One region of the Bacillus cereus group sp. BfR-BA-01383 genome, then DNA from elsewhere that is predicted to be linked to it. Evidence: riboswitches for the same ligand, from Rfam matches in the RefSeq annotation. Region 1 holds a riboswitch; each other region holds the start of a gene.

Region 1 (8,397 bases):
GGTTGGGGGTTCAAGTCCTCTAGCCGGCATCCTTTAGGGGCATAGTTTAAAGGTAGAACTGAGGTCTCCAAAACCTCCAGTGTGGGTTCGATTCCTACTGCCCCTGTAAAAGTATATGGGCCTATAGCTCAGCTGGTTAGAGCGCACGCCTGATAAGCGTGAGGTCGATGGTTCGAGTCCATTTAGGCCCACCATATATATTCCGCAGTAGCTCAGTGGTAGAGCTATCGGCTGTTAACCGATCGGTCGTAGGTTCGAGTCCTACCTGCGGAGCCATGGCCCGTTGGTCAAGTGGTTAAGACACCGCCCTTTCACGGCGGTAACACGGGTTCGAATCCCGTACGGGTCATAAAAAAAGAGTCAGCATATTGCTGACTCTTTTTTATTGTGTATAATCCTCTTTTATCACCTTATTTTTCTGAAATAAATAAAGGGATTTAGGAAAAGCTATGGTATGTATTAAAAGGAGGAGATAAAAAATGACACGAGTTCGAGAACTTATGAGTACTCATATTGTACATTGTACACCATTAGACAATGTATATGAGGCTGCTGTAAAAATGAAGGAAGAATCGATTGGATTGATTCCTGTTGTTGAAAATGAACAAGTTGTTGGGCTTGTTACTGATCGAGATTTAGTTGTTCGAGGGATTGCTGAAAAACATCCTGGATCAAATAAAATTACAAATGTAATGACAACAAACATTGTTTCAGTTTCTCCAGATGATTCTATTGAAAAAGCTACAGAATTAATGGCACAGTATCAAATTAGACGATTGCCAGTAGTTGAGAGTGGTCAACTAGTTGGGATGCTAGCACTAGGTGATTTAGCTATAAGAGAATCAGCAGATGATCAAGCTGGAGTTGCTTTAAGCGAAATCTCGGAGCATACGGAATAAATTAAAAATTAAATTAGTGGGAATTTTAATAGCTACTAATAGAGATATAAATTATGTATAAAGTTCAGATACATTACTCTAGTATATATGGATTAAATTGATATGTTAGCGTGATGTATCTAGGGCATTATATAATAAGTATACAGTTAATATTTTCGACAGTTTTTTAACATTTGTCATTCCTAATTTTTATTAAGAGAAAAAATGATATACTGATAGATATAAGTATTATGAAAGTTTTGAATATAACAATATTCATTGTTAATGATGTAATAATGAGTTAATATTTCCAATGTAGATAAAGTGAAACTTTAATTAGTGGGAGTTTTGTCCATCCCCCAATGATTATTAGTTGAACCAATCGGGCTTTTACGGGCAGTTTTATCTCCGATCTAACTTCCGCGCATTCGCTGAATTTTGAGGTGGGAGTCTTACTGACCGCAAATAGCGGGATAAAAAGGGAAGGGGAATTATATGAGGGCTGTACAGGGCGATCCAAATTGGAATTTGGTTACAGATACATATATAGAACCAAATAATTTCGCTGCATTATTTTCTTTGCTTGTACCTTGTCACCCGAAAGGTGAAGGGAAAGAGCGAACTATATTAGTGTGGAAAGAAAAAGAATTTTATAAAGAAGAAAATGTAGCGGCATTTATCGTATATGGTATGAATAAAGTAAAGAATTTACCGCAGTTTCATAAAGATGAAATTCCAACTTTAGTACGTATCCTTCGTTTATGCCAAGAGATTGGTTGGTACGAAGAGGCAAACACTTTTATGATAGCGCAAGGGCTAGATGAATTTGTCCAAACTTCATTGGAATATGAAAAATGGGATCTTTTGACGCAAGCGGTTGCTTTGAACTACTTAATTATTAAATATCGTATTGGTGAATTAACAGATAAGGATGTAGAAATTTGGGATAGAGTTAAATTTAATGAAAAATGTATAAAAGATTGTAAACATTTATTATCCCATAAAGAAGTATTGGAATTTACGTTCTTTTATATGTGTAAGAGAGCAAAGCTACTGTCAAAAGAGCAGTTAAATAGTGATATGATGAGTCTAGCGATGTATTGTAATACTTTTGTGTATGATTTATATACACATGACTTATTACGAAAGTATCGCAAGTGTACAGACTTTCTATCATATTATGGACCGAGTCAAGTAGTTTTAGCTTGTCAAAGAGCTGTACTTTCTCAAATTTCAGATCGATTAGACCCATTAAAGACAACGCATGTAGATGATTATTTATATGTAATGAAAGAAATGATGGAACATATGACGATAGGGGTAATGGATCGTTATGGTCATTTTATCGGAAAGTTACTTTCTTATGTACCATTTTTCGAAATGATCCAAGTTCCACAGCATGCATATTATTGTGAAGAATTACTGTATATTTGTAAGGGCATTGAATACAAGGAAGAAATACTACGCAATTATATATTTATACAATTACATGATTGTTTACCATCATTCTTTAAACTATTTCTTAAAAATAAGCGTTATGCAACGATTCATGATATTCTTTTTTATTGGTGCGACGATGAACAAAGAATGAGCTTAGAGAAAAAATATAATCTTAGTTTTATTTATGAAAAATATGCTTGTGGATAAACAGTAATTTTTCATATAAAAAATTAATATAAATTAAAAAGGATCTCAAGTTTATGTGAGATCCTTTTTTGTTAGTAAAACAAGGAGAAAGTAACTAAGATAAGAAATAACATTCCATAAAGGAGAAGTTGTGCAGTATAACTTCCTTGTATACCAAAAAAAGTATTCATTTTTTTATATAAATTCAATATATATTTCATTGGATTATCTTTGAAATATTGGTACACAGTGTCTCCTCTTTCTAAGCTTCTTGTTCAAGTTTTTTGTTATTAGGGACATTAATGTATCTAGCTATGAATAATAAAATAGCCATAAAGAATACAGGAAGTACAGTAGATAAATAAAAGCCATTACTAATAACATTTGTTATAAGGGCACTTAATAGAAAAATAGCATTATAAATATGGGCAATTTTTTGTTTTAGTTGCACTTGAAATGATTCCATCATAATTTCTAAAGCAACAAAAGCAATGATAATAGATAAAAATACTGTGTTCGTATTATAAATGATTAAACAACAGATTAAACCTAAAAAGGCTAAGTATTCAATTAAGAGAGGTATATTGCGTGGCATACAATTTACCTAACTAAATATGGCAGTGGATTTACTGCATTAGTTTTTTCAAAATTCCATTCCCCATTATGTAATTCAAAATGGAGATGTTGTCCGTATGAATGACCTGTGTTTCCCATATGACCTACTAATTGCCCAGTTTGTACTTGATCCCCAGCTTGTACAGTACGATCTTTCATATGAGCATAAACGGTTGTATATAATTTCCCGTTTATTTGATGGGCGATGAAGACGACATTACCGTAACTAGCTGAATAATAAGATTTCACAACTTTACCTGCAGCAGCAGCTTGAATAGAGACGTTACCTTGTGCTGCAATATCTATACCATAATGCATTTGTTCCCAACGCATATCAAAGGTTGAGCTAACTCTTCCTTGAGTAGGGAATTTGAAAACTGCTGGAATTGCTGAAGATTGAGTTGTTTTAGCTTGTGATTGCGGTTGATTTTGATTTTGTACTACATAGTGTTTTGCCACATATCCGTATCCTGTACCAAAACGAATTTTATACCAAGTTCCTACAGTTTCTACTACTTGCACTTGTGTACCATTTTGTAATGAACCAAGTAGAGTACTACTTGTACTAGCATTACTACGTACATTAAGTTTTGGTGTTGCAACTGTGTACTTCGTATTATTTTGAACTGTAATTCCTTTTACTAAAGGCTGTGAGCCATTAGATATGAATGCTTTTTGTACATAACCTGTTTGACCATTATGTAAAATCTTATACCAGTCACCTTGCTCTCCTTGAATGGTAACAAACTTACCATTTGGTAATACATCTAAAATTGAAGATTCTAAATTAGGTTCAGAGCGAAGGTTTAATGCATTAGCATTGACGATGTATTGATTATTAGATTGAAGTTTGTTTTTTAGTAGAATAGCATCTTTTTGTACGTAACCTACTTTATTATTAACAGATACTTTATACCAATCATTCGTTGTTTCAAGTATATTCACTTTCGTATTAAAGCGGATTTTATCAATAGATGTGCTATTTGTATTGTCTTCTTTATGTAAAGCTGCTTGATCGACTTTGACATATCCAGTTTTAACATTAGATAATTGTTCAGCATTTGCTTTTTGTATATTTGTTTCTCCCATAGAAGGTAGTAAAGAAGCAATTGCGACAGTAGTTGCTGTTAGAGCAGTAGCTTTCATATTCATATAATAGAGACCTCCTCTAGTTGTATAGTTGTAATTTTATTATAGTATAAATATATAATATAGGGGGTGTATTCACATAAATGTAATATGAAATCAATATAAAAATAAATTTTTTGAGTATAATGATTCCTTTTTATCCAATTCATTAGGATGTTATTTTCTAAAATGGAATATAATTATTGTATAGTTCAATTATTTCATTGACAATTAAGAAAATTAAAACAGTTGATGATGTCTTATTACGGTGTTATACTGACAGTGATAATTTTATAGTTTGCTAGGAGAGCTGGTGTTGCCAGCTGAGAGTGGGCCGTAAGCCTTTGATCCTTTTTATTACCTGATCTAGATTATGCTAGCGTAGGGAAGCACTTCGGACACTAACAATGAGTCCCCGTTTCTTTGCGTATAGAAACGGGGCTTTTTTATTTGAAAATTTCATATTGAAACCACTAGGGGTGCTTGATGTGCTGAGAGAGGAATAATCCTTAACCCTTACAGACCTGATCTAGGTAATACTAGCGAAGGGAAGTGGAACAACGAATAAATTATCCTTTTATTTGCTGTAACCACTTCTTATATAGAGAAGTGGTTTTTTATTTAGATACACATATTGAAAGGGGAAATAGAAATGAAGTTTTGCGATAGATTATTAGAAACTGTGCAACCTGTTTGGGAGATGAGTCATAATCATCCGTTTGTAGTAGGTATGGGGGATGGTACGTTGGAAAAAGACAAATTCCAGTACTATATTATTCAAGATTATTTATATTTGTTAGATTATGCAAAGCTATATGCGATTGGTGTTGTAAAAGCAACGAATCCACAAGTAATGGGAAAGTTTGCTGAACAAATTGATGGAATATTAAATGGTGAAATGACGATTCATAAACAATATGCAAAAAGACTTGGTATTTCTGCACAAGAGATGGAATCTGCGAAACCATCTGCTAAAAATTTAGCCTATACAAATTACATGATGTCTGTATCTCAAAATGGCACACTTGCAGAATTAATAGCGGCACTTCTTCCGTGTATGTGGAGTTATTGGGAGATTGGAAAGCGTTTAAATGATATTCCTGGAGCGAGAGATCATGAGTTCTTTGGAGAGTGGATTCAAGGATATAGTTCTGAAGAATACGGTAACCTTTGTATTTGGTTAATAGATTTATTAAATGAAATGGCAGTTGGAAAACCAGAGAAAGAGCTAGACCGATTAGAGGAGATTTTCTTATATTCCAGCCGATTTGAATATTTATTCTGGGATATGGCTTATCGTAAGGAGATGTGGGGTTTTGAGGAGCAAGAACATACTACAGTTTCATAATGTTTCTTTTCATTATGATGAGAAACCAATCATCAATGAATTAAATGCTTCTATACAAGAGAAAGAATTTGTAAGTATTATCGGACCAAGTGGTTGCGGGAAAAGCACTTTATTTCGCCTTATTACGGGCTTAGAAGAGGCAAGTACTGGACAGATAGAGCTGACAGAAACAAAGAGTCATCCTGTAGGGTATATGCCCCAAAAAGATATGCTCTTGCCGTGGAGGACGATTATTGAGAATGCGGCTTTACCGCTAGAGTGCCAAGGTGTGCAGAAGAAAGAAGCGCAAGTAAAAGCGAAAGAACTGTTACATAAATTTGGTTTACAAGGGTACGAGAAAAAATATCCGAAAGATTTATCTGGTGGTATGAGACAACGCGTATCTTTTATCCGAACTTTATTAACAGGCGGGGAGATATTATTGTTAGATGAACCGTTTAGCGCATTGGATGCTTTAACGAAGGCATCTTTGCAAGAATGGTTGTTTGAACAATGGAAAGAGTGGGAAAAAACAATTTTATTTATCACTCATGATGTTGAAGAAGCGCTCTTCCTTTCGAATCGAATTTTAGTAGTGGAGAAGCAGCCGATAACGACATTGACTGAGCGGATTGTGCCGCTTGATCATAATCGAACACGAAAGGATTTATATAAACCGGACGTGTTAGCGCTGAAAGATGAGATTCTTAGTATGTTACAAAGGCAGGTACTTGTATGATGAACCGATTGAAAGAATTAGTTCCTGCCATTACCCTTTCTAGTATTTTACTCGTTATGTGGGAAATCGGAGCAAGAATTGTAGATGAGATGTACATTTTACCGTCACCGTCTGCAATTGTAATGAAGATATGGAAACTAAAAGATATATTATTTACGGTTCATTTACCGGCAACATTATACGTCGTTTTAATAGGTGTTGTTATTTCTGTCGTATTAGGCGTAGGGCTAGCAATGTTAATGAATGCGAGTACATGGATGGAAAGAGCATTTTATCCATTATTAGTTGCCTCACAAACGATTCCAATTACTGCGCTTGCCCCGCTCTTCGTTTTATGGTTTGGATACACAATCTGGAGTAAGGTTGTTGTTACCGTTTTAATTACGTTTTTCCCTATTGCAGTCAATACGTATGATGGACTGCGTAGTACGAAGAAAGAGTGGGAGGAGCTCTTAGTTACATATGGGGCAACGAAAAAAGATGTTTTTCTTAAGCTAAAGTTGCCCTCTGCTCTTCCGTACTTTTTCTCAGCATTAAAAATTGCAGTTCCGCTTAGTGTGATTGGGGCAGCAATTGGAGAATGGCTCGGTGCACAAGCTGGGCTTGGATATTTCAGTAAAAGGATGATGACCCAGTTAGATGGTGCGGGTGTATTTGCACCAATTGTATTGCTATCATTATTAGCTATTTTTTTCGTCATACTTATTTCTATGTTAGAGAAGAAATTCATTAGTTGGAGGAAGCATTCATGAAATTTTTAAAACGCATCTTTGTGTTTACATTATTAGTTGCAATGATTGCAGGGTGCTCAAGTAATTCAGCATCAGATAAGAGTAAAAAAGAGAAAGAAATAACGGTCATGCTTGATTGGTATCCAAATGCGGTGCATAGCTTTATTTATGCCGCAATTGAAAAAGGCTACTTTAAAGAAGAAGGAGTAAAGGTAAATATTAAATTCCCTTCTAATCCGACTGATCCATTAACGTTAGCTGCAGCAGGGAAAGTGACAGTTGGTCTATATTATCAGCCAGATGTTGTTATGGCCAGAGCAAATGAACAAATTCCAGTGAAATCAATTGGAGCTGTCGTACGTTCACCGTTAAATCATGTCGTATCGCTGAAATCAGCAGGCATTCAATCACCGAAAGATTTAGAAGGCAAAACAGTAGGTTACTCTGGAACACCTTTAAGTGAAGCGTATTTAAAAACGATGATAAAAGAAGATGGTGGTAATCCTGATACGGTGAAAGTAGTTGATGTTGGGTTTGATTTAGTGCCAGCATTAATTACGAAAAAAGTGGATGCTGTAACAGGGGCATACATTAACCATGAAGTACCTGTTATGCGTCATGAAGGCCATGAACCAGCGTACTTTAATCCAGCTGATTACGGAGTACCGAACTATCATGAACTTGTGTTTGTAACAGGTGATAAAACGTTGAAAAAAGATAAAGAAGCGCTGCAAGCCTTTTTACGTGGGGCGAAAAAAGGGTATGACTTTATGAAGAAAAACCCTGATGAAGCATTAAATATTTTATTAGATCATCAAGAAAAAGAAAACTTCCCACTTGTACCAGAAGTTGAGAAGGAAAGTATGAAAATTTTATTAGAGAAGATGGAAACGAAAGATGAGCCATTCTTATCAGATTCAAAAGAGTCATGGGAGAAACAAAATAAATGGTTGAAAGAAAAAGGGATGACGAAAGAAATCGTTCCAGCCGATGAACTATTCGAAAACATTTTAAAGTAGGCGAATGAATATGAAAAATGAGCTCCATGTAATCTCAAATGGTCACATGCCATTCGAAGAGTTAGTGAATGTAGCGATGCAAATTGAGAGTGAGATTGATTATTTGCATATTCGTGAGCGTGAGAAAAGTACGAAGGAATTATATGAAGGTGTGGAAAGTCTTTTAAAAAAAGGCTTTCCAGCATCTAAACTTGTTATAAATGACCGAATTGATATTGCTATTTTATTAAATATCCCGCGTGTGCAGCTAGGATATCGAAGTACAGATGTAAGGTCAGTGAAAGAAAAGTTTTCGTATTTGCATGTTGGTTATTCCGTCCATTCTTTAGAAGAA
Region 2 (8,397 bases), on a different contig from region 1:
CTAGCTGAGAAAGCATTACGAAAAAATCCAAAGCGTATTACATTTTTCGCTCCAATTGTTACTTATTTATTCACACTATGTGCAGGAACTGGTCACGTTGCTTATTCTGTACTTCCTGTTATCGCAGAAGTCTCTCGCGAATCTGGGATTAGACCGGAACGACCAATGTCAATTGCCGTAATCGCTTCCCAACAGGCAATTACAGCTAGCCCCATATCAGCTGCAACAGTTGCTCTTTTAGCAATGTTAGCTGACTATCAAATCACTTTATTAGATATTTTAAAAGTAAGTATCCCTTCTACTTTCATTGCTTGTATGTTCGCTGCATTCGTTGCTAGCAAAATGGGGAAAGAATTAAATGAAGACCCTGAATACTTGAAACGATTAAAAGAAGGAATGATTCCTAAGCTTGAAGAGAAAAAAGAATTTGTGGGTGTAAAAGGCGCTAAATTATCAGTTATCCTTTTCCTAGTAGGAACTTTCCTTGTCGTACTTCTTGGTTCATTTGAAGCACTTCGTCCGGGATGGATGGTTGACGGGAAGTTAGTTCGTCTTTCCATGCCAAACACAATTGAAATGGTTATGTTAACTATCGCAGCTCTTATTATTATTTTCTGTAAACCAAATGTAGAAAGTATTGTGTCTGGTAACGTCTTTAAAGCAGGAGCAACTGCTGTCGTCGCAATCTTTGGTATCGCCTGGATGGGAGATACTTTCTTTAACGGAAACTTAAATATGATTCAAGGATCAATTCAGCACTTAGTAACAAGTGCCCCATGGCTATTTGCCATCGCATTATTCATTCTATCTATTTTACTTTACAGCCAAGCAGCAACCGTTCGTGCTTTAATGCCTCTTGGACTATCTCTTGGTATTCCACCAGCATTACTAATTGCAATGTTCCCTGCAGTAAATGGATACTTCTTCATTCCAAACTATGGAACAATTGTTGCTGCCATTAACTTTGATCGCACTGGTACAACAGGCATCGGTAAATATGTTCTAAATCATAGCTTTATGATTCCAGGCCTGATCGCAACCTTTACTTCTATCGGAATTGGAATGCTCTTAATTTCAATTATGTTTTAAATAAAAGCACAAACCTATATTTTAAAAAGGTTTGTGCTTTCTTAATCAAACGTTTGTTTAAATACTTTTGGCAGTCCATTCTTTCATGCAGCATTTGAAATACTACATGGCCCTTTTCTACAAACTTTTATTTACTTCTCCAGCTAATTTCCTTGTACTTTCAAACGCAGATTCCGCTAAACTAATTGCCGAAATAACTGAAACACCATCCGCACCTGCTTCTATAACGGAAGCAGTATTTTCAACCGTAATCCCACCAATACCAACAATCGGCACTGTAATTCCTTGTTCTCTAAAATGAGCTAATCCTTTTGTCCCTTGCACAGTTTTCGTATCTTTTTTTGTACTCGTTGGGAAAATAGGGCCAACTCCTAAATAATCAGCTCCGTTTTCAATTGCCCAGCGTGCTTCTTCAATTGTATGTGTAGATACACCGATAATTTTATCACCCATTTTTTCGCGAACAGAAGTAATCCCCTCATCATCTTGTCCAACATGTACACCATCTGCATCTAATTCGATGGCTAGTTCAACATCATCATTTACAATAAACGGTACACCATACTCCTTACAAAGTGCTTGCACCCCTTTTGCAAACTGTAGACGTTTCTCTCCCGTTAAAGCTCCTTCTCCCTTTTCACGAAATTGAAAAAGTGTTACTCCGCCGTCTAACGCTTCTTTCAATACGGCTAAAGGATCCTTCATGCAGTTATTACTTCCCATAATAAAATACACTTGCAATAGCTTTGACATTTTATCTATTTCAATGCGTGCCATTTCATTCACTCCCTCTTACTCTAACTCCTCAATCTTTCCATACTTCTCAATATCATCTGAAGTTGTATTCGCTAATTGATTTAAAAATTCAATTTGGAAACTACCAGGTCCTTTTTCTACTGTTTTAGCCGCTGCTAGTTCCGCTGCTACTCCATAAAATGTTAATGCTGCTACGGCTGCCTTTACATAATCTTTTTCTACCGCTGTAAAAGCTCCTATTACAGAAGTTAGTAAACAACCTGTTCCAGTAACTTTCGTTAAAATAGGATGGCCGTTTCGAATAAGAACAGTTTTCTCTCCATCTGTAACAACATCTTCTTTTCCAGTAATCACCGCAACTGTATTCAATTCGTCTGCTGCCTGTTTTGCAATACTTACAACATTGCCATTTCCAGTACCAGCATCTACGCCTTTAATTTCCCATCTCTCATTAATCACGTTAGCTATTTCAGCTGCATTTCCGCGAATAATAGCTAAATCTATTTCAGCTGGAATATGTCTTGCAACTTCTGTTCGATAAGAGGTCGCTCCTGCGCCAACTGGATCAAATAGTACCGGTACATCATTCGTATTAGCCGACTTACCAGCAAGTAACATCGCCTCTACCTCTTCAGGACGAAGCGTTCCCATATTTAAAACAAGAGCTCCAGCAATGCTAGCCATTTCTGCTACTTCTTCTTTTGCATACGCCATTACAGGTGATGCTCCTAATGCTAACAGACCATTCGCTGTAAAATTTGTGACAACAACATTTGTAATATTATGAACGAGCGGATTAGATTCTCTCACCAAATCCACTACTTTACTAATTTCTTTCATATTCATCCTTTTCATCTCCTAACTATACTGATGGGAGATACACAAAAAGGCACTTTGCGTACGCAAAGTGCCTGAACATGTGCTGTTACACTCTCCCTACGCTGGCATTATCCAACAGGTTCAAATGGTCAATGACGGGTTAGCCATACTCTCAGTTTGCATCCACAAACTCCCATGTGTTTATTATTCATCTACTTCAGAGTCTACTCTTATTCTAATAAAATAACAAGTTCTTTCCTTTTCCATATAAAAAGAGTGATAAGAAATTCATCCTATCACTCTTTTACATTATTATTTTAAACCTTGTGATACTTCTTTAACCATTTCTGATACAGACTCAAGTCCGCCACCAGATAGGTACCAGTAGTTTGCATCAAGATAAATGACATTACCATTTTTCGCCTTTATATACCGAAAATGAATTTCATTATGAACGTGTCCATCTCAAAATATGACATGTATATCAATCTTTTATTTGTATTTGTAAATCCCACTACTTCATTTCATCAAAAATCATTCAAACTTTGAGCGCGACTGAATCTCAAGAAGATGTGTGCTATATTTAACGTATGGAATTTTGAAAGGATGTTTTTAATATGGTAAAAAGCGTTGTAATCGCTGAAAAACCTTCCGTTGCACGAGATATTGCTCGCGTACTGAAGTGTGATAAAAAAGGAAATGGCTATCTTGAAGGTAGTAAATACATTGTAACTTGGGCTTTAGGTCATCTCGTTACATTAGCAGACCCAGAAAGCTATGATGTGAAATATAAAAAGTGGAATTTAGAAGATTTACCAATGCTACCTGAATGTTTGAAACTAACAGTTATTAAACAAACTGGTAAACAGTTTAATGCTGTGAAAAGTCAGCTACTTAGAAAAGATGTCAATGAAATTATTGTGGCGACAGATGCTGGGCGTGAAGGAGAATTGGTCGCTCGTTGGATTATTGATAAAGTTCGAACTAATAAACCGATCAAACGTCTATGGATTTCATCTGTTACTGATAAAGCAATTAAAGATGGTTTTGCAAATTTAAAACCAGGTAAAGCATATGACAATTTATATGCTTCGGCAGTTGCGCGTTCAGAAGCTGACTGGTATATCGGTCTTAATGCGACTCGAGCTTTAACAACTCGCTTTAACGCCCAATTAAATTGTGGTCGTGTACAAATGTATCCCGTCAATAGTTAGGGCGAAATTAATATTTCTAGTATTTATATGACTTGTATGATTTCCTCCCAAATTTACATGGTTATAATGATAATTTTAAGTAGTAAAAACCTCGATTTGATTGTAAAACACCTTCCCCTTTTTTATTAACAGAGCATTCCCACCACTTTGAAATTGATTTAAAGAAGTTTGTAATTAAGTGTATAGATATTACTTTGTCTTATTTCCCAGATATTAGTTTGGAATAAAGTTTAATCAGAAATGTTTTACAAACCCTTATTTGATAAGAAATAAAAGGAATCCATTTTGAAAAAAGATTGATCAAAACGGAATCCCACTTTATGAAGCATTATACAATTTTTATAAAAAAGTTTGATCGAAATTTTAAGAAATAAATTCCGAATTATTATTAATCCGATCGATAATACCAATAATCCCCTTAGCATCCCCCATATTGTGTTTGAACAAAGAAGTGATACTTCCTAGTGCTCTAAATGGATCTTGCTGTAACACTTGTTTATCTAAAGTTCCATTTTTCGCAACATAATCCACAATTAATTCAACGAATTTTGCTTGTTGAATATTCAGGCGTTCTTCAGATAGAAACTCCGAGAATTCTTTCAATGCAACACTTCGATCTACCCCAACAATATTACGAACAAGTCTTGTAATTGGCGTATCACCAAAATCCTTTTCATATTGTTCTTTTGAACCTAACTCATGCCATAGAATTGCTTCTAATGTTTCTACATCTTGTTTTGTTAACTCTTTATTATGGCGCAATTTATAAATAGCGGTTTGATCCTGATGCTCTTTTAGATAATGCTCTACTTTCTGCCGATAACTTTGTAAATCGTTCACATCTAATATGGATCCATTTTCAGTCTGTTCAATTATTTCATCTTTGAAATCCGTATAATAAATTTTTTGTTTCTCACGCTCAATGAATTTGATCAAATCACGTAATGCTTCACGTACACTTTCCAAATCTTGTAAAGAGGCTTCTTGCCAAAACGTTTCATCTTTCACTTTTTGTATAACAGCTTTTTTCTCTACTACTTGTGGAATGGAGCCTAACTTCGATAAAGCTTCTGCTGTATGCATAACTCTGGTAATTGGTTTTGTCGCATTATTCGAACTCAGTTTTGCCAGTTCAATTGTGTACATCAATAAGTCAAATCGTTTAGCCAACTCATCATCATCGTAAGGAATAACTAGAGGAGACACATGTTCTTTAATTTCATTTGTTTGAATGACTGATAAAGAATTCCAATTTTCTTTTTCTCTATATTTATGAACATATTGAATATGTTGACGCACTCGGAAATTTTCATCACTTAATGTATTCACATCTATTACCAGTTTATTAATAGTATCTCGACGAAATTCAGTGTATGGTGTCACTTGATACTCGATATCTTGTAGCTCTCGCACCATATCTACTTTAGAATTAAATAACTTCTCTGTAAGTGTTTTTGTTAATTTAGTTTCTGTCCCATGTTGATTCGCACGGAAATACTCAAAATTCCCACACCAATCAAATATTAAAAAATCTTCTTTATCTTGCCCCAAGCCAAATAAATCTGGGCAAAGTCTTGTTCCTCGACCAATCATTTGCCAGAATTTTGTTTTAGAACGCACTTTTTTAAAGAATACTAAATTCACTACCTCTGGCACATCAATTCCTGTATCTAACATATCTACAGAAATTGCAATCTGTGGCATTTTTGAAGTTGTTGAAAAATCATCAATTAACGACTGATAGTAATTCACACTATAATCAATGACCTCTGCAAAGTTGCCACCACATTCAGGAAACTTCAAATCAAATCTTTCTTTAATTGCTAACGCATGACGGTGGTTTTTTGCAAAGATAATTGTCTTTCCAATTTTATCGCCACCTTCGATATGGATCCCATTTGTCATTAAACTTTCTAATACCATATCGATTGTGTCCACATTGAATAGCCAATTGTTTAAAGCTCCGCTGTCGATATCTCGTACATAGAGCTCGTCTTCAAAAACATCTTCAAATTCAGATTTTTCTTCTTCTGATAGGTCATCATAAATGATGCCATCTTCTAAGAACTTCGTTTTAGTTTCCAGTGTCTTATAATCTACAAGATACTTATCTTCAACCGCTTGTGATAATTCATAAGCATAAGTAGGAATACCATTTTCCAAATCAAAAATTGAATATGTATTTTTATCAACTTCATCTTTTGGTGTTGCTGTTAGGCCAACTAGCATGCTATCAAAATAATCAAAAATACTACGATATTTTTGATAAATACTACGGTGTGATTCGTCAATAATAATTAAATCAAAATGACCTACTGTAAATAAACGATTACCATCCTTTGTTTTTGTTTCATCAATCGCATTCATCATAGTAGCGTATGTTGAAAAAGTCATTCGACTTTCTTCAGGATTCGCTTTATTTTCAAGTAAGTTACATAATGATAGGTTAGGCATCAAGGCATTAAAGTTTCGCATCGCTTGTTTAATTAAGGATGTACGATCTGATAAAAATAAAATATTTTTCACCCAATTATGCTTCGTTAAAATGTCCACTAGCGAAATCGCCGTACGTGTTTTCCCACTTCCTGTTGCCATTACAAGAAGTGCTTTTCTTTGATTACGTTCAAAGGCATCACAAATTGAAAGAATTGCTTCTTTTTGATAATAACGATTTGTAATATTATCATCGATTTTCACATCTTTTAGCGGCTTACGAAGGGTACGCCGATCGATGATTAGCTGTATTTCCTCCTTGTTGTAAAAGCCAGATGTTCTACGTGCTTTATAGTTATCATGCCAAATATATGTTTCATATCCATTTGTATAGAATATAACCGGTCTTAATCTCTGCTCTCTTTCAATGCAGTCTGCATAAAGCTTCGCTTGATGACGACCGTCTTTTGGATCTTTCGAAGTTCGCTTCGCCTCTACAAGCGCAATGATTTTACCGTTTTCACCACGTAATACATAATCAACAAAACCTTCACCTGTATTATTCGGCATTCCCTTCACTGAGTATTCTTCTTCGATATCTTGATTAAACTGCCAACCTGCTAACTTCAAATCTAAATCAATATACATTTTACGTGTATCAAACTCACTGATTTCATCTACAACAAAATCAACTTTTTTCGTATGCGTAATACGTTTAGCCGTGAACTGACTACGTAAAGTTTCGTTCTCCTTACGCAATTCTTCTAAACTTTTATCTTTTGCACTTAAACGCGCATATAAATTCTGTAATTCACCTGGGCGCTCACGTTTTTCATCATTCGCATGCAAAATCACTTCATTGAAAGTCGGTGCTGTATATTTATCGGCATAGCAATAATCAATCCATGATACGAATTGATGAAGGTGATGAAGGGACAATACGGCTTCATCACGTTTGATGTTGACATTCGTATGAACTGCTGTATTGCCTAACTTCACCACGTATTTCATCATCGGTAATAACTCTTCATCAATGATACCTAAGAAGTTACGGTCATGAATTAAACTCGATAAATTATCACGGTATGGTACCGTAACATCATTATCAACTTGATACACCCATTTCACGGCAAGTTCAAGAGCACGACGTGTCAAAATGGCACACGTCGAAGGGCTTACAATCATTGCGTTCTCAGCTTCTGTACAAGCTGTCGCAAAACTCTTAAACTGATCTTTTTCTTTTAAAAATCCAAAATTCGTCATCAACCTAACCACCTTCGCGACTTAGTTATTATGCTTTATTTTGAAAAAGCTCGCCTTTGAGAGCTTTTTGTAATAAGGATTTTTTCAAATTTTCATTTTCACTTAAACCTTGCAATAATCTACTTTTCTGAAGTTCTATCTTTCTTAAAGATTCTAGAAACTCAACTTGTTTTTCTAATGGAGGAACTGGAAATTCAATACTATTTAATACTGATGTATTCATATGGGTGAAAGCCCCGTCATTTCCAGTTTTCATACGACATACTCTATCTCCAAATATTTTTATTAACCATACTAAATACTCAGGAACTAACTCATCATTAAGACGTAACCGAATTAAGTTAGTACTAATTAAGGATTCTTCATTTACTGAATGGACAACAGCCATTTTCCCAACAGTTCCTGCTCTCGATATAATAATATCTCCATTCTCCACCTTATAATTTTTTAATTGATTAGCTTTTTCTCTATCTACAAATAAGTGAGGTTCATCAATAAATTCGTTTTGTTTCGTAATATTATCCATGTTCCATACAGGAATACCTGAAGAAGTATATTCTTCTTTTTTTAACGCACTCCCAAAAGGCCCACATTTCACAGACTCTTTTTCTGAAATATAAAAATCCATCAATGACCGAATGACATAGTTGTCTTTATTTACTGTCGGATCACCAAACATCTCTAAAAACACACTTTGCTTTAATTCATCTAATGCTGCGAGTTGAGATTGACGTTGATTTATTAACTCTAGAGAATTATAAATTACTTTCACGATTTTTTTCTGGATTTCTATATCTATTACAGGTAAAAGAATATCTTCTAA
Region 3 (8,397 bases), on a different contig from region 1:
AAAGGAAAAAGCTCTGCTCAAGAATTAACGAAAGAAGAAATAAAGAGCCTTAAAAACATACAACATAATCAACTTTCTCATGAAAAACCTGTAACTTCCCAAGTACCTTCTTCTCAAACACAACATAAAGAAGGAGAAAAGGTAGCGATGTTAAATATACCGAAAATAAAGAAGAAGTTTTCTATATATTGGGGAGCGAATGACGCCACTTTGAAAAAAGGAGTGGGTATGTTCGTTAGTGATGTAACGACAACGCCATCTGGCGGGGGACATACTGTACTGAGTGGGCATCGAGATACTGTATTTACAGATTTAGGAGAGTTAAAAGAAAAGGATACCCTTATTTTAGAGTATGATAATAAAACTTACACATATGAAATTCAAAAAATATGGATTACCTATGCGGATGATCGTACTGTTATTATAAAAAAAGAAGAACCAATATTAACACTGACGACTTGCTATCCATTTGATTATATAGGGGATGCACCAGATAGATATATTATCGAGGCGAAATTAACTGCTAGTCATTCAAAATAAAATTATAGTTCCTGAAAGCGGGAGGGGATACATAAATTATGTCAAAAAACATTTTAATTGTTGAAGATGAAGATATTTTGCGTGAAATATTAAAAGATTATTTTTTGAATGAACAATATGTAGTGTTTGAAGCAAGAGATGGGAAAGAAGCTTTAGTTTTATTTGAAGAAGAAGAGGTTGATTTAGTTATTCTAGATATTATGTTACCGGAACTCGATGGATGGTCTGTTTGCCGAAGAATTCGTAAGACGTCCGGGGTTCCGATTATTATGCTGACGGCACGTGTTGATGAGGATGATACGCTCCTTGGTTTTGAACTTGGAGCAGATGATTATGTAACGAAGCCGTATAGTCCGCCAATTTTATTAGCAAGAGCGAAACGATTGTTAGAAAGTAGAAAAGTAACAAAGCAACTTTTAGAGAATGAAGATGATACGCTATCAATTCACGGTATTCACGTCCATTTTCCGTCACGCACCGTTACAGTAGATAAGGCAGACATTAATTTAACACATACAGAATTTGAAATATTAGCGTATTTCATGAAAAATCAAGGGATTGTTTTAACACGGGAGCAACTCATTTCAAGAATTTGGGGATATGAATTTGTTGGTGATGATCGAACGGTTAATAGCCATATTCGTAATTTACGAAATAAATTAGGAGAGAAAGCAAAGTACATTACAACTGTAGTACGGACAGGTTATAAATTTGAGGGGAATGTATGAGGAAAGGAATTGTACTCAAATTATTTACTCTTACAACAGCATTATGCATGCTCATTTTAGCGACGATATTTATTGGACAAACGATATTTTTCAAGCAATATTATGCGAATCGAAAAGTAGAAGATATTAAAGTGAATTTAAATGCCTTTGAGAAGAATTATTTAAATTATACAGGAAATGCAGAAGAAATTCAGAACTTGGAGCAAGATTTTTTAAGGGAAAATAATACGTGGATTACGACATTAGATCAGAATGGGAATTTAAAATATGCAGAGGATTTTTATTTTGAGATAACGATAGACCGTAGGCAACAGAAGAGCTTTGGACAACAAATATTCAAGATGCCCTTATACAACCTCATCAATATAGAGGAGATTGATAATAAAGCAGTAGATCAGTTTTTAGGACAAGAAATTTATTTTTCTGGAGTGAAAAAAGAAGATAGTTTTATTCCATTCTCTTTCTCGTTAGTTAAGCAGAATTTAAGCGGATCTAATAAACCGTTAGAAAAAGCATTTAATGAGAAAATGAGTAAATTAAATGAGGAGAAAAAGAAAGCAGCTGAGGAGCAAGTTACTAAGGAAAAGAAGCCGGTCGTTCAGGAACAAGCTGCCCAAGAATCAGGTATTTATATAGGAGGGCGTGTTACGAAAGTACAGTTTCCTGATGTAAAAGGCCTCGTAAATCCAATTTATAAAAACACTTTATTTTTGGATAGTATAAAGGAATTTCAAACGGATTTATTACTAAAAGAGAGTAATAAAATACAATATTCAACACAAACAATGGATTATGAAAAAAATGATATAAAATATAAATTATTAATGAAACCGATAAAAGAAAAAGACGGATCAGTGACATATATATGCAATGGCATCTTTGCAACCAGTCGATGAAGCTGTACAAATGGTGCAAGATTATTACATCTACATCATTGCATTTGTAGTCATTCTCATTTTCCTAGCTTCGTTCTATTACTCAAAACAAATTGCCAAACCGTTATTAAAAATAAATGATACAACGAAAAAAATAGCTCATCTAGATTTCACAGAAAAAATACCGATTACTTCAAAAGATGAAATTGGGGATTTATCGAAAAATATTAATGTGCTATCGAATAAACTCCATTCGCATATTGGACAGCTGGAACAAGATATTGAAAAGGAAAGAAAGCTAGAAAAGACGCGGAAAGAATTTATTTCTGGTGTTTCACATGAATTAAAAACACCGCTAAGTATTATGAAAAGCTGTATTTCTATTTTAAAAGATGGGGTAGCTGAACATAAAAAAGAGTACTATTTTCAAGCGATGGAACGAGAAGTAGACAAAATGGATATGTTAATTTTGGATATGCTTGAGTTAGCTAAATTTGAGTCAGGTACATATAAAATGAAAAAGGATTCATTTTATATTGATACAGTAATTGAAGATATATGTGAACATCTTTCTGTGGAAATAGAGAAAAAAGAACTGCGTGTTCATAAAAATATACGTTCATTTGAAGTGATTGCAAATCAAAATCGGATTGAACAAGTCATCGTGAACTTTATTACGAATGCAATACGATATACACCAAATAAAGAGGACATTATTATTTCTACAATAGAGCAAGAGGATCGTATAAAAGTGTGTATTGAAAATAAAGGTACTCACATCGAAGAAGAGCAATTAGATAAGATTTGGAATCGTTTTTACCGTGTGGATGCAGCTCGTCAGCGTTCGCAAGGTGGAACGGGGCTTGGGCTTGCAATTTCAAAGAATATTTTAGAATTGCACGATGCTGAATATGGGGTAAAGAATACAGAAGATGGTGTATTATTTTATTTTTATTTACCGAAAAAAGCGTAGACAATATATGTTACGCTTTTTTAATTTAATTTCATATTATCTTTACCTAATCTTTATTTTTAAACAGTATACTTTGAATAGAAAATGAGGTTATGTAAGGAGTAGATTAGCCGTGAATAGCAATTTACTAGGTGTGATCGTATTTATTTTCTTTTGTGCATTTATTGTATTTTTAATTGATATTACGATATGAAAAAAGAGCGCTAATTAAGCGCTCTTTTTGTTTGAATTTAGTTGATAAGCACCGATGCTTTTGAATAAGCGTGGTGAAGTTGTAAATAAAAGAATTAGTAATACAGTACATAGTATGAAAGAACCGATCATAGTACTGCCGTTTACAATTAATGAATATAGCACAGCTGATTGACCTTTCGGTGCATATTGCCCCCAGAAAATAATACCGGCGATAAAGTGACAGAAGTAGCGAGCTAGACTACCGATAAATGTAGCAAGGATAATATAGGAAATTGTTTTCTTTCTTTCACCGTTAATTAAGCTCTGCTGAATTTGCTTATAAAAGAGTCCAGCAAATCCGATAAAGGCAAAGGCAATGAAGTACTCAATGAATGCTTGAATAGGTGTTAAAATGTAAGCATCACCTACAACAATTTGTAATAGTCCCCAAATTAAGCCTCCTAAGAAAGCCATTTTGAAGCCCCAGCGGTATGCGATAATAAAAATAGGAATCATTGCAAATGAAATGGAACCACCTGTTGGAAGTTTAAGTGATAATGGTAAAATGTCGATAATCATGGCGAAGGCTGCAAGAATAGCAGATTCGATCATCGCTTGTAAATTGGTGTTACGCATGTTGTCTCCCCCTAAATCCAAGTTGCACAAAAAAGAACATTATCATAGGAGGATACGAAATACGTAAATAAAAAAGAGGTATGTATTTCGGACGTTTGCACAATCCCTGCGTTAGCATTAACTAACAGGTTCAAAGGGTCGGAACGAAAATGTTCCCTCTCAGCGGTAAGGCTCCCCCTGTGATAACGAGATTCTTTATTTGCTATTGTTTATTGTAAGCGAAATGGATGAGAATGGCAAATGAAGCTTGTATGACAATAAGTGAAATATAATTGTATTGAAATGTTAATAAATATGAAGCAAAAAGATATAGTCCAAGTGAAATAGAGTATGATATAATTGTTTGAAAATAATTATCATTCTCTTCTGAGGGGGAAGGTTATGAGCTTAGTAGATATTAAAATTGGTGAGAAAGTGTTAGTAAAAAGTATTCAGTCGTTAGATCATTTATTAAAGAGAAGACTAGCTGCTTTCGGCCTTGCGGAAGGAAGCGAGCTTCGCATAAAACAGAAAGCGATGTTTAAAGGTCCTTGTACATTGGAGTGTCGCGGACAGTTAATTAGTATTCGTCATTGTGACGCGAAAATGATAAAGGTGGAATTAGCGTGAATAAGGTTGCTTTGCTAGGAAATCCGAATACAGGGAAAACATCATTATTTAATGCACTTACTGGTTCTTATGAGTATGTAGGAAACTGGAGCGGTGTAACAGTAGAAAAAAAGGTTGGTAAATTAAAAGATAAGCAAGGAACATTAATTGATTTACCAGGCGTTTATGATTTAAATCCAGTTTCACGTGATGAAGGTGTCGTTACAAACTTTCTACTAACAGACGAATTTCATCATATGTTAAATATAGTGGATTCTTCGCAATTTGAGCGAAATATGCATTTAACGTTGCAATTACTTGAATTTGGTAAGCCAGTTTCAATTGGTTTAAATATGGTTGATGTGGCAAAGCAAAGAGGAATTGTTATTGATGTAAAACGATTATCAGAAATATTAGGTGTAACAGTCGTCCCTGTCATCGCAAGAACCGGAAAAGGCTGTGAAGAATTACTTACTACTCTTCATGAAGAGAAACAAAAAGAGAAAAAGCCATTCATTATTTCATATGGTGTACAAATGGATGAGGGGATCGGCGAGGTAATTTCTCTTTTAGAGACAGCAAATTATGAGCATCCAAGATGGTTAGCCCTTCAATTTCTAAGCAATAACGAAGTAGTAGAAAAAGAAATGAAAGCACTGCCAATTTATAAGGAACTTGTAGCCGTTCGATCTCGCTTAGAAGGAAAACTTGATTGTACGTTGGAGGAGCATATTTACAAGACTCGTGAAGCGTATATTGAAAAGTTAAAAACAAATGTTATGAAGCATGAGAAAGAAGGGAAAATTCCTTTTTCGGAAAAAATTGATAGGTTAATTACACATAAAATTTTAGGACTTCCAATCTTTTTAGCAGTTATGTTTTTTATTTTTCAGGTTACGTTTACGTGGATTGGGACACCGTTATCTGATATGTTAGATGGTTTTTTTGGTGGGCAGCTTACAGATTGGGTAACAGCTGGACTCACAACTGTTGGAGCTTCTGATTTTATTCAAGCGCTCGTTACAGAAGGTATTATTGCCGGTGTTGGTGCAGTATTAGTATTCGTGCCACAAATCTTTGCACTATTCTTTTTCATTTCATTATTAGAAGACTCAGGATATATGGCGCGCATTGCAGTTGTTATGGACCGTATTATGGAGTACTTTGGCTTGAACGGGAAAGCATTCATTCCAATGATTATTGGTTTTGGATGTAATGTGCCAGGTATTATGGCAGCGAGAACGATTGAACAGGAAAAAGAGCGTTTACTTACAATCCTTGTAACACCGTTTATGTCTTGTTCAGCACGTTTACCTGTATATGCATTATTTGCGGGAGTGTTCTTCCCTCATAGTCAGGCGACTGTTGTGTTTTCTTTATATGTTGCAGGTATTGTTCTTGCATTACTCGTTACAAAAATTATGTCTCTTACTATTTTAAAAGCGGAAAAATCTATTTTCGTAATTGAATTACCTCCTTACCGTGTGCCGCAAGCGAAAACGTTATGGCTGAGCACGTGGGAGAAAGGTAAAGGATTTGTTCGTAAAGCAGGTACATTCATCTTCGGTGGTTCTGTTGTCATTTGGTTATTAAACTATGCAGGTCCATCAGGATTTGGTGTTGATATGGGAGACAGTTTCTTAGCGATGATTGGTGGTTTTATCGCGCCACTATTCGCACCGCTCGGCTTTGGAACGTGGCAAGCTGGGGCATCCCTTTTAACAGGATTTTTGGCAAAAGAAGTTGTCGTTTCAACGATGGCGATTATTTATGCGGTTAAAGAAGATGTGCTAGGAAATGTAATGGGGGCACATTATACTGCTTTATCAGCGTACGCATTTATGTTCTTTGTTTTATTATATGTTCCGTGCTTAGCGACAGTAGCTGTTATTAGACGCGAAACAGGATCGGTGAAATGGACAATTTTCTCTGTCGTTTATCCATTAGTTGTTGCTTATGTATTAACGTTTATTATATACCAAGTTGGGTCCTTACTCGGATTCTAGAAGGAGATGTATTAAGGTGATGGTCAATATTATAATTGGAGCTATCATTTTTGGTTATGCAACATATACGCTAGTGAATTTTGTAAAGAGAAGTAAAAAAGGAAAATGCGCAGCATGTTCTTTAAATAAATCATGTCAGTCACAAACTTGTAGTCCGGATATGGAGCAAATTGCTCATAAATAAAAAAAAGCTTTGCGAATTTCGCAAAGCTTTTTTGTTTTACTTTTTAATTTTTACAAGTTGAGAAGCTTGTTTGTTGCTTCTGGAATTAGTGTATAAGAAATACGGAAACGTAACTATCGAGTTAGCTTTCACTAAAGTAAGTTAATTTCACAGAGAAATAATGAGGATATATTAGGAATACAATATTGTATCTAGAATGTCATATTATATTGGAGGTATTTTGGAAATAACATGTAAGGACATCTTAGTTTTGTTATAATGAACACATAGGTTATAAAAATGAATATTCTTACTGTAAAGGGAGAATTTTGATTTTTCCCAGTAGTGAATTTGAAATATGAGGTATATCATAGGAGGAATTTGGATGTCTGTATTTAAGCGATTAAGAGATTTAACAATGTCGAATGTGTATTCATTAATTGAAAAAGCTGAGGATCCAGTTAAGATGACGGATCAATATTTACGAGATATGCAAGCGGATGTACAAGAAGCTGAGAAAAGTGTAGCAGCTCAAATCGCACTTGAGAAAAAATTCAAATTATTATTCGAAGAGCAAGAAGCACTTGTGAAAAAACGTGAAGAGCAAGCTCATATGGCTGTTCAAGCAAGCAATCTTGATCTTGCGCGCCGTGCACTAGAAGAAAAACAAAATGCAGAGCAAAAGATGAATGAGTATAAAGCAAGCTATGAGCAAAACAAAGCTGCTGCTGATAATCTTCGTGCGAAGCTAGAGGAAATGCGCAAGCAATTAACAGAGCTGAAAAATAAACGTGAAACACTTGTAGCACGTGTAAATGCAGCGAAAGCTCAAAAGAATATTAATCAGGCGATGTCTGGATTTGATTCAAATTCAGCAAAAGCTGGTTTAAGCCGTATGGAAGAGAAAGCTCTTCAATTAGAGGCTGAAGCAGAAGCAAGCGGTGAAGTTTATAAGAAAGAAAAATCATTAGATGATGAATTCGCAAGCTTAAACAAAAATTCTGCTGTTGACGATGAATTAGCTCGTATTATGAAGCAGTACGAGAAATAATATAGAATAGACAAAGAAACCGACATGTCTGAAGAGAATTCATGTCGGTTTTCTATTACTTTTTTAGAGGAGGTTTTGTAATGACGTGGATGAATGTAGTAGCCATGCTTGTATGGACTGGAGCGAGTGCAGCACTTTTATTTGCAATTATGTGGGTTGATTCGATTTTTACAAAATACAATGATTTAAAAGAAATAAAAAATGGGAATACCGCTGTAGCTACTCGTTTCGTGATGAAATTATTCGCGCAAGGGTACATTTTATCTCAATCGATAACGAAGGCAAATGACTTATGGCAAGCACTTCTTGCTTCAGCAGTTTCTTTCGTTATTTTATTAGTTGTGGAAATGTTTATCGAATTCGTATTAAAGAAAATGTCTGGTCTTGATTTAGAAGAAGGTACGAAAGAAGGTAGCGTTGCACACGCGATGTTAGCCGGATCATTACATATCGTTGGGGCACTTATTTTAGGTGCTTGTTTATAAAGAGAAAAGGAGGGGTAGATCATGAGTTTATTTAAACGTATTAAAAATATAATGAAAAGTCCAGAGCCGCCGAAACCAGAAAAGAGTCTTTTAACGTTAGCTCCTGGCGATATGATTGAAGTTTCGTTAGTCATGTATGAGTTAACTGGGAAAACGAGTATGCATTCTCGCAAGGAAA
Region 4 (8,397 bases), on a different contig from region 1:
AAATTAGATGAATCAACGGAAGAATTGAACAGTGTTGGACAAACGTATATTGTGGGAGCAAAAGAAAATGAAAAAGGTGAGTTACAAATCGTCGGCTTGTCTACAGGTTTAGCAAATGTTGTTGAAGTAAAGCCGGGAGACTATTATAAACAACCAGATCTTTGGATGAAAGCATATGATAAGGTAATGAGCACGAAAAAAGCAAACATGACAGTAGTATATGAAGACGCATTAGGATCATGGGTAACGATATTAGAGCCAATTAAAGATGGAGACGATAATATTGTGGCAATTGTTGCAGCGGATGTAGATGCCTCTATTGTTCCTAGTACAAAGGAAAAATTCATTATACAAGGTTTAATGTTTATTTGTATTTCTGTTTTAATTGCAACTGTTATTCAATTCTTAATTGTACGTAATGCACTTGCTCCATTGCGAGATTTACGTGAAGGATTGCGCAAAGTCGGTGAAGGTGATTTAAGTATTAAATTAGAGGAAAGACCAGGTGATATTGGTATTATTAATGCGTATTTTAATAATACCATCGAGAAGTTTAAAGGAATTGTAGATAAAGTGAAGCAGACAGCAGAACAGGTTTCCTCATCTTCACAAGAATTGTCAGCGAGTACGAAAGAGAATAGTATGGCAGTTCAAGAAATCGTAAGTTCTATGGTTGGGTTAAGAGCTGGCGCTCAGTCTCAAGAAACTTCAGTACAACAGTATTTAGGTATTGTATATGAAATGGAAGATAAGATGGAAGAGATAACGAATGCTGCAAAACAAATGGCGACAGCATCTGAAGGTATGGAGCATCATTCAGTAGAAGGAAATGGTGTTATTGAACAGGTGATTAATCAAATGAGCATAATACAAAATGCAGTACAAGATTTATCTTCAATCATTTATTCTTTGGAAACAAGATCAAAAGAAATTAGTGATATTGTAACTGTAATTACAGGTATTTCAAATCAAACTAATTCGCTAGCTTTAAATGCTTCTATTGAAGCTTCAGGTGCTGGGGGAACCGGAAGGGGATTTGCTGTTGTTGCTGATGAGGTGCGTAAGTTAGCAGAGCAGACGGAAGCATCAGCAAAAGATATAGCAAAATTAATAGGAGAAACACAAGCTGAAACGGAAGAAGCTGTTGTTTCAATGCAAAAAGGTTCAAAAGAAGTAGAATCTGGAATTAAACTTGTTCAAAGTAGTGGTGCTTTCTTTGAAAAAATTTCAAAGTCAGCGCAATCTGTTACAAATCAAGTTAGAACTGTTTCTAGCAATTCAAGTGATATACTGCAAAATAGCCAAAATATTGTTCGTGTTGTAAATGAACTATCACATATCGCAAATACGTATGCGAATAGTAGTAATATTGAAGAGAGTATGAAAGAACAGGAAATGTCTGTACAAGATATTGCCGAATTAGCTACTTCTTTAAGCTGGCTTTCACAGGAGTTACAAGAATTAATTGGGGAATTTAAAAGTTAAATGAAATGATTATGCATGCTTTTGTTTGTTCAATAAAATAAATCATGCTACAATGAAAACGAATTAAGAACCGGGGAGCCAATTGGCTGAGAGGATGTAAGTATACATCGACCCTCAACCTGATCTGGATAATGCCAGCGTAGGGAGTTACTTTAAAGTGATGTAGCATAAGTTATTATAGAATAACTTGTATACAAGGCTTTCCTACATGGTAGGAAAGCCTTTTCTTTTTTGAAACCATATTTTGTAAAGGGGATTTTATTATGTCACAACAAGTTACAATTTCATTTTCAGTAGTACCACAAGCGAAGAACAAAGATGTGTATTCCGTTGTTGATAAAGCAATTGAAGTTGTGCAACAATCGGGAGTTCGTTATGAAGTAGGGGCAATGGAAACAACGTTGGAAGGAGAATTAGATGTACTTCTTGACGTCATTAAACGTGCACAACAAGCTTGCGTCGATGCTGGAGCAGAAGAAGTTATCACTTCTATTAAAATTCACTATCGTCCAAGTACGGGTGTAACGATTGACGAAAAGGTTTGGAAGTACCGTGATGAATATGCAAAACCAGAAGCAATCTAAAATAATTACAACAATTTGGCTTATCCTTCTCATTGTGATATGGGAAGGATCTGTTTCATTATTTAAAATTGAACCGTGGATTTTACCAAAGCCTTCCGCGATTGTTCAAGAATTAATTGGAATGAAAGACCTATTACTACCGAATCTGGCACAAACGTTACAGGAAGTAATAATTGGCTTGTTTTTTGCGATTTTACTTGGAACGAGTATTGCAATTCTTATGGACGTTATCCCTTTATTTCGTATTTTAATAAACCCGTTGCTCGTTATTTCGCAAACAATTCCAATCGTTGTACTTGCACCGTTATTTATTATCTGGTTTGGATATGGGATGTTGCCGAAAGTAATGGTAGTCATACTCGTTTGTTTCTTCCCTATTGCGCTTAGCATTTTAGAAGGTTTTCAAACAGTAGATAAAAACATGTTGAAGTTGTTACAAACGATGAAGGCAACGAAGTGGCAAATTTATCAGAAAGTAAAATTTCCAGCAGTGCTTCCATACTTTTTCTCAGGTTTAAAAATTGCAGTTACATATAGCGTAATGGGGGCAATTATCGGAGAATGGCTCGGTGCAAGTGAAGGGTTAGGGGTTATGCTTACGAGAGCAACAAAATCCTTTTTAACTGCCCGAGTATTTGGTGTTGCAGCGATTATCGTCATGGTGACATTATGTCTGTATTTTATCGTGGAGTTTATGGCAAGAATAACAGCACCATGGATATATAGAAAGGACGGCAGAAAATGAAAAAAGGTTTAAAAGTTATGTTAGCTGCCTTATTAGCAGTAGGGGTGGCTGGATGTAATCCGGCGAAGAAAGAAGAAAGTACAAGTAAAGATCAAAAAGTAAAAGTAGTATTAGATTGGTTTCCAAATACGAATCATACTGGCTTATATGTAGCGCAAACGAAAGATTATTATAAAAAGCAAGGATTAGATGTAGAAATTATCCAACCAGGTGATAATGTAACAGCGGAGCAAATGATAGCCTCAGGAAAAGCGGACTTCGCAATAAGCGCACAAGAAAATGTAACGTTAGCCCGTGTAGAAGGTATTCCTGTTGTGTCTGTAGGAGCGATTATTCAGCATAACACTTCAGCTTTTGCATCGCTTAAGAAAGATAATATGACGTCACCGAAAGATTTTGAAGGTAAACGTTACGGAGGCTGGGGAGGACCAGCAGAGGAAGCGACATTAAAGACAATTATGGATAAAAATCAAGCTGATTTTAATAAAGTTGAAAAAATCATCTTAGGACAAACAGATTTCTTTAAATCAATTGGCCGTGATGCAGATTTCGAATGGATTTATTACGGATGGGATGGAATTGAAGCGAAGCGTCAAGGAAAAGAGTTAAATACGATTATGGTAAAAGACTTAGATCCAGCGCTCGATTTCTATAGTCCTGTTATTATTACAAGTGAAAAACATACGAAGCAAGATAAAGACTTTGTGAAAAAGTTTATGACTGCAACGACTGAAGGTTATAATTTTGCAATTAAGGAACCGAAAGAAGCTGCTGATATTTTAATTAAAGCTGTTCCGGATATAAATAAAGATTTAGTACAAGAAAGTCAAAAGTGGTTAAGTACGAAGTATCAAGATGATGCAAAAGCATGGGGAGTACAGAAGGAAGAGGTTTGGACAAATTACACGAATTTCTTATATGACAACAAAGTTATTAAAAAGAAAATCGATGTAAAAGATGCCTTTACAAATGAATTCCTTCCAAGTGAAAAATGAGCGGATTACAAATAAAAGATATTGTGAAATCTTTCGATGGAAAGAATGTATTAGCGAATATTAGTGCCTTTATACAGGAGGGAGAATTCGTCTCTTTTGTAGGTCCAAGTGGCTGCGGTAAAAGCACATTGTTAAATATGATCGCGAGCGTTGAAGAGCCAACGAGTGGAGAGGTATTTTATAACGAGGAACATGTAAAAAAACAAGATGTTGTAAGTTATATGCCCCAACAAGATTTATTGCTACCGTGGCGCTCTGCTTTGCAAAATATAGTTCTTCCGTTGGAGATTGAGGGGAAACCTAAAAAACAAAGGTTAACAGAAGGAATGGAAGCATTAAGACAGTTTGAGCTAGATGAATATGCAGACCATTACCCGGATGCACTGTCTGGTGGTATGCGCCAAAGAATTAGCTTTCTTCGTACATATTTATGTGAGAAGCCAATTATGCTACTGGATGAGCCTTTTGGAAAATTAGATGCGTTTACGAAAATGGAAGTACACAGTTGGCTTTTAAATTCTTGGCATCAAGAAAAGCAAACAATCGTTATGGTTACACATGACTTAGACGAAGCAATTTTACTTTCTGATCGAGTATTTATTTTATCTCAAAGACCAGCATCAGTAGTTGGTGAGGTACAAGTGAAATTACCTCGCCCGCGAACGATGGACATGTTAACATCACTTGAGTTAAAGAAGGATAAGGAAGAGATTTTAAGCGTATTAGCTCCTTATATGAAAAAATAGAAAAAAGTCTTTTAACAGTTTTTGGTATGATTGCTGTTAAGAGGCTTTTTTATATAGGAGGAGAAAGATGCAATCTATAGAGAAAATGGTGGATTCATTAACGCCGGATGATTTTGCAGAAGGAACAAAAGAAAAAATAGAGAATAGAATATAACAGAGTAGTTTATACTCTTAATATAACAAATGTTAAAGGAGTGAAAGGATAAAATGACTTTATCAACTGTTCTTCAAATGGTTTTAGCTTGATAAGGGAGAAGTCTGCCCATTTTTAAAGATTAAGCTAAATTGAAGACAGCAGGTAAAGAACCTTAATCCTTTCTTACGATAATATGTAATGGGTAAGGTGTATTCACCTTACCCATTTTTATATGCACAATTAAATAAGGTTTTATACTGTTGTTCTCTCTATTTAGCTTATGAATCATAAGTAAAGGAGAGAAAAAATGAGTATATTAACAGTAGAAAATGTAAGTCATTCGTATGGTGAGAAAACCATCTTATATAATGCATGTTTTCGATTATTAAAGGGAGAACATGTTGGGTTAGTAGGGAAAAATGGAATTGGAAAATCAACGCTGTTACGTCTGTTAACAGGAGAACTTATACATGATAAAGGGAAAATTGAATGGTTTCCGCATGTGAAGGTAGGATTTTTACAGCAACATATAGATTTACAAGAAGGGATAACAGTTGAAGAATACTTGCAAAGTGCATTTTCTAATTTGTATGCGATTGAATGCGAAATGTTAAAAATTACAGAAGAAATGGCTGAAGCAGAAGACGTAGAAAAACTGTTGGTAAGGTATGGAGAATTACAAACTATATTGGAAAGCTCCAACTTTTATCAAATTCATACAGAAATTGAAGAAGTAGCAACGGGTTTAGGGTTGTTTGAAGTAGGGATGAAGAAGGATGTTTCAAAGTTAAGTGGTGGTCAGCGGACAAAGCTGTTACTTGGGAAACTCCTTTTAGAAAAAGCTGATGTTTTATTGCTAGATGAGCCAACGAATTATTTAGATACAGCACATATAGAATGGTTGCAAACGTATTTGAAACTGTATGAAAAAGCTTATATTATCATTTCACATGACGAAGTATTTTTGAACAAGATTACAAATGTTATTTATCATCTAGAGGAGCGGGCAATTAAACGCTATGTGGGTGATTATAATGGTTTTGTGCGTAATTATGAACTGCAAAAGAAACAATTACAAGCAGCGTATGTGAAACAGCAAAAAGAAATTGCCCATTTAGAAACATTTATTCAAAAAAATAAAATTCGAAAAGCGAAGCAAGCAAAAAGTCGTGAGAAAGTATTGGAGAAAATGCAAAGGGTTGAAAAGGTTAACAATGTACCTCGTGCCCGTTTTGATTTTAATGTTTATGCTGAGCCAGTGAGTCGTATATTACAGGCCGAGAAACTAAGAATAGGTTATAGTGAACCGTTATTTACAGAATTGAATTTTCAAGTGAAAAAAGGGGAGAAAATAGCTATTGTTGGTCATAATGGCATCGGAAAAACGACAATGTTAAAAACGTTATTAGGGCAAATAAAGCCATTAAGCGGTTTAGTTTCTGTTGGAGAGCGGGTAAATCCCGCTTATTTTGCACAGGAAGAATTTGCTTCAGAAATAACGCCATTAGAGAAAGTTTGGGCAGAAAGACCAGATATGACAAGGAAAGAAGTACGTCAAGCATTAGCAAAATGTGGATTGAAAGAAGAACATGTATTAAAGCCGCTTTGTTTATTAAGTGGAGGGGAACAAACAAAGGTAAGACTTTGTGAACTTATCGTAACGAAAAGTAATGTTTTAATTTTAGACGAACCTACGAATCATTTGGATATAGAAACTAAGAAGGCTTTGCAGGAAGCGTTACAACAATATAAAGGAACGGTCTTAATCGCCTCTCATGAGCCTTCTTTCTACGAATCATGGATAACAAAAGTGTGGAGTATAGAAGAATGGAACGTTGAACAATATGAATAAAGAAAAAGGCATTAGCTCATAAGAGCTAATGCCTTTTTCTTTGTGATTAACATGATTTCCGAGAACTTTTGCATGAGAATTGTATGAAGAAGCACTCTTATGGTGCGCTTATAAGCATGCTTTTTCTTTTGTTATGTTTATATTTATAATAATACTAGATGCCTTTCCCTAATAGGCCACTATCTTTCTTTATATATATAGATAGTTTGAAACGGAATAAAAAATGATTCCTATATGTAAAGGATAATGTGATTAGTAGGGGAAGACAATAAAACTTAAAGGAAATTCATGTAAAATTCAGATGAGCTTCACATAAACTTCATATTAGAAATCGAATATAATTATAATAGGTTATTATAATATTGGTTTGTGATTTTTCATAAAATTAAAAGTTTGAAATAAGGAGAGATTTTCTCAATATAAAAAGGCTTAAATACAAACTGCATATGAAAATGAAAGGTCGATGAGGAAGGAAATAGCTCATTATAAATAAATTTGAGAAAAGATTGTATGAAGTCAATTTGTAATAGCGTAGCACGATGGTGAAGTTTCATGTAAAATAATAGTAAAAATATGTAAAGGTGTGGATGTGTTTTTGAGCATTGCTGAAGAGAAAATTCGACAAGCGATACGGAATGGCGATCTCGATAACATTCCGGGAAAAGGAAAACCACTACAATTAGAAGACCTTTCAATGGTACCTCCAGAACTTAGAATGAGCTATAAAATTTTAAAAAATGCGGGTATGATTCCAGCAGAAATGGAACTACAAAAAGATATATTAAAAATAGAGGATTTAATCTCTTGCTGTTATGATGAAGAAGAGAGAAAAAAGTTACAAGAAGAGTTAACAGCCAAAACACTACGTTTTCAGCAGTTAATGGAAAAAAGAAAAATTAAAGATAGTTCAGCATTTCGTATGTATCAAGATAAAGTATTTCGTAAATTACGTTAAGAGGGATAAGATGAATAAATTTGAAACGATAGAAGAATTAGCGACATATATTGATGAAAAACAAGTAGTACTTCTATTTATTAAAACGGAAAATTGCGGTGTTTGTGATGTCATGCTAAGGAAAGTAAATTACGTATTAGAGAATTATGATTACGTAGAGAAAATAGAAATATTACTACAAGACATGCAAGAGATTGCAGGGCGATATGCAGTATTTACAGGGCCAACAATTTTATTGTTTTATAATGGAAAAGAGGTTCTTCGTGAATCACGCTTCATTTCACTTGAAAATTTAGAGAGAAATATTCAACTATTAGGGAATTAAGGGAGGTTTTTATATGGAATTTATTATTATCATACTATTATTTGTTGTAATTGGAATAATTGTAACAGCTGTTCGATCAAACAAAAGGAAAGTTAATTTGATGAAACAGAGTAATATGCATAATTCGTCTAACAGCTCATCACCACTATTTTTCTTTGCTGGATCTGATGATAGCTCACATGATGGTGGTTCACATGATTGCGGAGGATCTTCTGGCGGAGATAGTGGAGGGAGCTGCGGTGGTGGCGGTGATTGATGAAAATACGCCTTATATAGGCGTATTTCTTTTTTAAACAAACGTTTGATTAGTTGGCTTACATATGCATAAAAACAGTTAAACAAACGTTTGATTAAATATCGTTGTCGGTACGCTTATGATTCAACTTGTACCAGAAAATATGGTTGGAAGAGTAAATGGAACAATTTTACCGCTGTTTATGGGAGCTATGCTAATTGGTACTGCTTTAGCTGGAGGATTAAAGGAGATGACCTCACTAGTTACCGTATTTTGTATAGCAATGTCACTTATTTTATTAGCAATAGGCCCGGTTTTACGTATGCAAATAAAGAAAGA

What was found. Region 1 has a riboswitch for thiamine pyrophosphate ahead of tenA (thiaminase II). Riboswitches for the same ligand answer to the same signal wherever they lie in the genome.
Positions count from the first base shown of each region.
Region 2: linked by a shared signal. The riboswitch ahead of thiM (hydroxyethylthiazole kinase) and the one ahead of tenA (thiaminase II) in region 1 are both predicted to bind thiamine pyrophosphate.
Region 3: linked by a shared signal. The riboswitch ahead of thiT (energy-coupled thiamine transporter ThiT) and the one ahead of tenA (thiaminase II) in region 1 are both predicted to bind thiamine pyrophosphate.
Region 4: linked by a shared signal. The riboswitch ahead of MR065_RS16350 (MTH1187 family thiamine-binding protein) and the one ahead of tenA (thiaminase II) in region 1 are both predicted to bind thiamine pyrophosphate.

Region 1 covers NZ_JAKUFP010000050.1:11,666-20,062, reverse strand. The annotation lists tRNA gene MR065_RS25230 (tRNA-Thr) at 1-29, shown strand, start outside; tRNA gene MR065_RS25225 (tRNA-Trp) at 36-106, shown strand; tRNA gene MR065_RS25220 (tRNA-Ile) at 118-194, shown strand; tRNA gene MR065_RS25215 (tRNA-Asn) at 202-276, shown strand; tRNA gene MR065_RS25210 (tRNA-Glu) at 278-349, shown strand; gene MR065_RS25205 (CBS domain-containing protein) at 480-899, shown strand; gene MR065_RS25200 (DUF3965 domain-containing protein) at 1,374-2,525, shown strand; gene MR065_RS25195 (hypothetical protein) at 2,767-3,099, opposite strand; gene MR065_RS25190 (SH3 domain-containing protein) at 3,105-4,271, opposite strand; TPP riboswitch at 4,541-4,652, shown strand; TPP riboswitch at 4,713-4,815, shown strand; gene tenA (thiaminase II) at 4,900-5,595, shown strand; gene MR065_RS25180 (ABC transporter ATP-binding protein) at 5,564-6,313, shown strand; gene MR065_RS25175 (ABC transporter permease) at 6,313-7,065, shown strand; gene MR065_RS25170 (ABC transporter substrate-binding protein) at 7,062-8,063, shown strand; gene tenI (thiazole tautomerase TenI) at 8,074-8,397, shown strand, end outside.
Region 2 covers NZ_JAKUFP010000017.1:15,389-23,785, forward strand. The annotation lists gene MR065_RS16360 (anaerobic C4-dicarboxylate transporter family protein) at 1-1,089, shown strand, start outside; gene thiE (thiamine phosphate synthase) at 1,207-1,866, opposite strand; gene thiM (hydroxyethylthiazole kinase) at 1,882-2,691, opposite strand; TPP riboswitch at 2,762-2,871, opposite strand; partial or broken gene MR065_RS16375 (ABC transporter) at 2,977-3,087, opposite strand; partial or broken gene topB (DNA topoisomerase III) at 3,282-3,857, shown strand; gene MR065_RS16385 (DEAD/DEAH box helicase family protein) at 4,242-7,574, opposite strand; gene MR065_RS16390 (restriction endonuclease subunit S) at 7,603-8,397, opposite strand, start outside.
Region 3 covers NZ_JAKUFP010000002.1:50,581-58,977, forward strand. The annotation lists gene MR065_RS02450 (class D sortase) at 1-540, shown strand, start outside; gene MR065_RS02455 (response regulator transcription factor) at 579-1,268, shown strand; partial or broken gene MR065_RS02460 (sensor histidine kinase) at 1,265-3,116, shown strand; gene thiT (energy-coupled thiamine transporter ThiT) at 3,324-3,947, opposite strand; TPP riboswitch at 4,012-4,114, opposite strand; gene MR065_RS02470 (FeoA family protein) at 4,308-4,535, shown strand; gene feoB (ferrous iron transport protein B) at 4,532-6,520, shown strand; gene MR065_RS02480 (FeoB-associated Cys-rich membrane protein) at 6,537-6,704, shown strand; gene MR065_RS02485 (PspA/IM30 family protein) at 7,069-7,734, shown strand; gene MR065_RS02490 (DUF350 domain-containing protein) at 7,815-8,219, shown strand; gene MR065_RS02495 (DUF4178 domain-containing protein) at 8,241-8,397, shown strand, end outside.
Region 4 covers NZ_JAKUFP010000017.1:6,007-14,403, reverse strand. The annotation lists gene MR065_RS16355 (methyl-accepting chemotaxis protein) at 1-1,485, shown strand, start outside; TPP riboswitch at 1,547-1,648, shown strand; gene MR065_RS16350 (MTH1187 family thiamine-binding protein) at 1,749-2,069, shown strand; gene MR065_RS16345 (ABC transporter permease) at 2,041-2,814, shown strand; gene MR065_RS16340 (ABC transporter substrate-binding protein) at 2,811-3,809, shown strand; gene MR065_RS16335 (ABC transporter ATP-binding protein) at 3,806-4,555, shown strand; gene MR065_RS16330 (ABC-F family ATP-binding cassette domain-containing protein) at 4,999-6,543, shown strand; gene MR065_RS16325 (DnaJ family domain-containing protein) at 7,127-7,498, shown strand; gene MR065_RS16320 (thioredoxin family protein) at 7,509-7,823, shown strand; gene MR065_RS16315 (hypothetical protein) at 7,837-8,079, shown strand; partial or broken gene MR065_RS16310 (MFS transporter) at 8,174-8,397, shown strand, end outside.